DNA from 2 places in the Arthrobacter sp. Soc17.1.1.1 genome. Region 2 is predicted to be linked to the other one. Evidence: predicted binding sites of a transcription regulator. Region 2 holds the regulator's gene; the other holds the start of a gene.
The links. The regulator LexA, encoded in region 2, represses DNA repair genes until DNA is damaged. The targets are predictions, from matches to a motif close to TCGAACANNTGTTCGA.

Region 1: the regulator LexA is predicted to act here: its motif matches at 1,372-1,387, upstream of ruvA (Holliday junction branch migration protein RuvA).

Annotation. Positions count from the first base shown of each region.
Region 1 is NZ_JBAJII010000001.1:1,687,020-1,689,409, reverse strand. It holds gene ruvB (Holliday junction branch migration DNA helicase RuvB) at 1-695, opposite strand, end outside; gene ruvA (Holliday junction branch migration protein RuvA) at 692-1,321, opposite strand; gene ruvC (crossover junction endodeoxyribonuclease RuvC) at 1,478-2,053, opposite strand; gene V6S67_RS07640 (YebC/PmpR family DNA-binding transcriptional regulator) at 2,099-2,390, opposite strand, start outside.
Region 2 is NZ_JBAJII010000001.1:1,332,199-1,334,588, forward strand. It holds gene V6S67_RS06040 (ATP-dependent DNA helicase) at 1-719, shown strand, start outside; gene lexA (transcriptional repressor LexA) at 798-1,511, opposite strand; gene V6S67_RS06050 (LysM peptidoglycan-binding domain-containing protein) at 1,889-2,390, shown strand, end outside.

The DNA.
Region 1 (2,390 bases), 350 kb from region 2:
CGCAGCAGGCGGTTGGCGATACGCGGCGTGCCGCGGGACCGGCCGGCGATCTCGGAGAAGGCCGCCGAGTTCACCTTCATGTCCATGAGCATTGCCGAGCGCCGGAGCACGAGTTCGAGTTCCTCGGTGGAGTAGAACTCCAGGTGCCCGGTGAATCCGAAGCGGTCGCGGAGCGGGCCGGGCAGCAGCCCGGCCCGGGTGGTGGCTCCGACGAGGGTGAAGGGCGGCAGCTCGAGGGGGATCGCCGTCGCTCCCGGGCCCTTGCCCACGATGATGTCGACCCGGAAGTCCTCCATGGCCATGTAGAGCATCTCCTCGGCGGGCCGGGACATGCGGTGGATCTCGTCGAGGAAGAGCACCTCGCCCTCGGTCAGGGAGGAGAGGATCGCCGCGAGGTCGCCCGCGTGCTGGATCGCCGGCCCCGAGGTGATGCGGAGCGGGGCGTTCATCTCCGCCGCGATGATCATGGCGAGCGTCGTCTTGCCCAGCCCGGGCGGCCCGGAGAGCAGCACGTGGTCCGCGCTGCGGCCGCGCAGGCGGGAGGCCTCGAGGACGAGCGAGAGCTGGCGGCGCACCCGCTTCTGCCCCACGAAGTCGTCGAGGTTCCGGGGGCGGAGCGCCGCCTCGACGGCGCGGTCCTCGGGATCGGCGGCCGGAGCGACGAGCGGCGCGTCCTCGGGCTGCCGGTCCGTCATGACCCCACCTTCGTCCGGGCGGAGCTCCGGGCGCCGTCCTGGCCGAGCCGGCGCAGCGTGAGCTTGAGGATCTGTCCCACGTCACCGGTCGCTGCCACCTCGGGCGCCTCGGCGACGGCGGCGTCGATCGCCGCGCCCGCGTCCTTCTCGGACCAGCCGAGGCCCATCATGGCGGTGAGGACCTGCCCCTGCCACGTCCGGGCCGGGACGCCGGGCTTCGCCTCCAGGGGCACGAGCTTCCCGGCGAGTTCGAGCACGATGCGCCGTGCGCCCTTCGGGCCGATGCCCGGCACCTTGCTGAAGGCCTTGTCGTCGCCCGACGACGCCGCGATCCGGATGGCGTCCGGTGTGTGCACGGCGAGCACGGCGAGGGCGAGGCGTGGGCCGACGCCGCTGACGGCCAGGAGGGTCTCGAAGACCTCGCGCTGGTCGGCGTCCTCGAAGCCGAAGAGCGTCATGGAGTCCTCGCGCACGATCATCGCCGTGGCGATGGCTGCCTGCTCCCCCACGCGCAGTCCGGCAAGCGTCTGCGGCGTGGCCTGGACCTGCATGCCGAAGCCGTTGACGTCGAGGACGGCGGAGTGCAGGCCCACGTGGGTCACTGTCCCGCGCAGGGAACTGATCATGGGGCTCTCCAGGGCAGATGCTGAGGGGTCGGCCGGGCGGTCGCCCGACGTCGAACATACGTTCTAATGTCTAACGGTACTGGCGTCGCGCCGTTCGATCGAGTCGCCACACCGATTGTGTGCGCCGACGGCCCCGGACCGGGCCCTGCAGCGGCGCTACCGCCGTCGGGCCCGTGCCTCCGCCTCGGCCCAGATGCGCTGCGCGGGGGTGATGGACCCTCCGGCCGCCGACGCGGCGGCGCCCTGGACGCCCACTCCCCTGCGCCAGGCATGCGTGATGGCGAGGGCCAGGGCGTCGGCGGCGTCGGCCGGCCGGGGGGCCGTCTCGAGCCGGAGGATCTTCGTGACCATCTTGGTGACCGCGACCTTGTCCGCCTGGCCGTTGCCGGTGACCGCGGCCTTCACCTCGGTGGGCGTGTGGAGGGCCACCGGGATGCCGCGCCGCGCCGCGGACACGATCACGACGCCGGACGCCTGCGCCGTGCCCATCACGGTACTGACGTTGAGCTGGCTGAAGACGCGCTCGACGGCGAGCACCTGGGGCTGGTGCAGGTCCAGCCACGAGTCCACGGCCTCGGAGATCACCAGCAGCCGCTCGTCGAGGCTCCTGCCGGCCTCGGTCCCGACGACGCCGACGGCGACGAGCGTGGAGCGGCGGTTCGGTTCGATGTCGACGACGGCGAGCCCGCACCGCGTGAGTCCGGGATCGACGCCCATGACGCGGTAGGTCATGGCGTCACCCGCGCAAGGTGGCCGGGGATGTGCAGCGGTGCGATGTCAGTCGTCGTTCTCGAGCTCCGCCAGGACATCCTCGGGGAGGTGCGCGTTGGAGTAGACGTTCTGGACGTCGTCGAGCTCCTCCAGCGCGTCCACGAGCTTCAGGAACTTCCGCGCGCCGTCCGCGTCGAGGTCCACCTGCATGGACGGGACGAACTCGACGTCGTCGGTCTCGTACTCGATGCTGCTCTCGTCGAGCGCGGCGACCACGGCCCGCAGGTCCTGGGGCTCGGAGACGATCTCGAACGACTCGGCCGATTCCTTCACCTCGTCCGCGCCGGCATCGAGGACG
Region 2 (2,390 bases):
GCTCCGAGTTCGGCCCCGTCGCCGGGTCGCTGGGACTCAGCGGACCGGGTGCGCCGGCGTGGACCGGCGTCGACGTCGGCAGCCCGTTCGACTACCCGCGGCAGGGCGTGCTGTACGTGGCGAAGGACCTGCCGAAACCGGAACGGGGAACCTCCGCTGCGCAGCTCGAGGAGCTGCTGGCGCTCCTGAAGGCCTCCCGCGGGGGTGCGCTCGGGCTGTTCTCCTCACGGCGCGCCGCCGAGGAGGCGGCCGAGGCGCTGCGGCCGCAGGTCGACTTCGAGATCCTCTGCCAGGGCGAGTCCTCGCTCAGCGGCCTCGTGGACAGGTTCGCGGCCGAACCGGACACCTGCCTGTTCGGCACGATGTCCCTGTGGCAGGGTGTCGACGTGCCCGGCGCCTCCTGCCGCCTCGTGGTGATCGACCGCATCCCGTTCCCGCGGCCCGACGACCCCCTGATGACCGCGCGCACGCGGGCGGTCGCACGGAACGGCGGCAACGGCTTCATGAGCGTCTCGGCCACCCACGCAGCGGTGCGGCTCGCGCAGGGGGCGGGGCGGCTCATCCGTTCGGCGGGGGACCGGGGCGTCGTCGCCGTGCTCGACAGCCGCCTCGCCACGGCCCGCTACGGCGGCTTCCTCCGCGCAGCGCTGCCGCCGTTCTGGGCGACGACCGACAGGGCCACTGTCACCGGGATCCTCGAACGGCTCTCCGCCCGCTGACACGCCTGCCCCGCGGTACGCGGAGGGCGCCGCAGTCGGGGACTGCGGCGCCCTCCGCGCACCGGTGGAAGCGGGCTGCTAGAGCGCGCGCATCACCGAGACGACCTTGCCCATGATGCTGGCGTGGTCGCCGAGGATGGGCTCGTAGCGCGTGTTCTGGGGCAGGAGCCAGGTGTGGCCGTCGCGCTGGCGGAACGTCTTCACGGTGGCTTCGTCGTCGAGCAGCGCCGCGACGATGTCGCCGTTCTGGGCGCTCTGCTGCTTGCGGACCACTACCCAGTCGCCGTCGCAGATCGCGGCGTCGACCATCGAGTCCCCGGAGACCCGCAGCATGAAGAGCTCGCCGTGGCCCACGAGCTGCCGGGGGAGGGGCATGACGTCCTCCACCACCTGGTCCGCGAGGATGGGCCCGCCCGCTGCGATGCGGCCCACGAGCGGCACCAGCGCCGTGTCCACCGCGACGCGGTGCTCGGCGGAGGTCTTCCGCTCCGCCGATCCGTCCGCGCCGGCCGGCGCTTCCGGCGGCAGCGTGAGCGGGAGCAGGACCTCCATGGCCCGGGGGCGCTTGGGGTCGCGCCGGAGATAGCCGAGCCGCTCCAGCTGCGACAGCTGGTGCGTCACGCTCGAGAGGCTCGCGAGGCCCACCGTGTCGCCGATCTCGCGCATCGACGGCGGGTACCCCTTGTCCGCGATCGAACGCTGGATGGTCTCGAGGATCGTCAGCTGGCGCGCCGTCAGCCCCTTGGACACCGAACGGCCGCGGGGACGGCCGCGACCGGCCGAGATGGGCACGGCGTCCGCCGGCACCGTGTTCGAATCCGGCCGGTCCGTCCGTGTTGGTTCCGCCACTGTTGCGCCTTTCGCCCTGGACTGGAGATCCCGTTGTGCCCGCCTGCCGCCCCCCGCCTGCGCGGGAAACGGTTCTGTCAGTGGCGGGTGATTGCCTGAGGTATGTCGACGCCGTTCCTGCCGCTCCGTAGCAGCCGGTGACGTCGATGCCCTGCCCTGTTCACGCTAGGGCAGACGGTGGGGCTTTTCAAACATATGTTCGAGCGAGTCTCGACAACGGTCGTCCCTCAGTGCTAGAAATAGGCTCAGATAAATTAGAACACGCGTTCGAAACAGGAGTCCAGCCCTGATCGGCTATTCGAAGGGAAAGAGGCTAGGCAATGGCTGAAGCACCCGCACTGCACGGCAGCACGGCGCTATGGGCGCCGACCCCCACCCGCGGCGGGGGACGCCTGCGTCTCGTCCGCCCCACGGCATCGGAGTTCCCCGCGTCGATCCGTCCGCGTGTCCCCCGACCGTCCCGCAGGACGACGACGTCCACCACCTCCTCCACCTCGAACTCTCCCTACGCCTTCCTCCAGCCCCGTCCCTCCACGCAGCCCGACGGCTCAGTACAGCCCCGTACCTCCACGCAGCGGAGTGCGGAGCGCCCCCTGACCCTGACGCGGCGCGGCCGGTTCGTCCTGGTCGGCCTGCCGATCGCGCTGGGAGTGGCGGCCCTCATCCTGCTCGGCGCCTTCCTCACCTCGCAGGCGCAGGCCGGCGAGTCGCTGCCCGCGCCGTCGTCGACGGTCGAGGTGAGTGTCGCTGCGGGGGAGTCCCTCTGGGACCTCGCCGTCCGGTACGCACCGGAGCGCGATCCCCGTGACGTCGTCGCGGAGA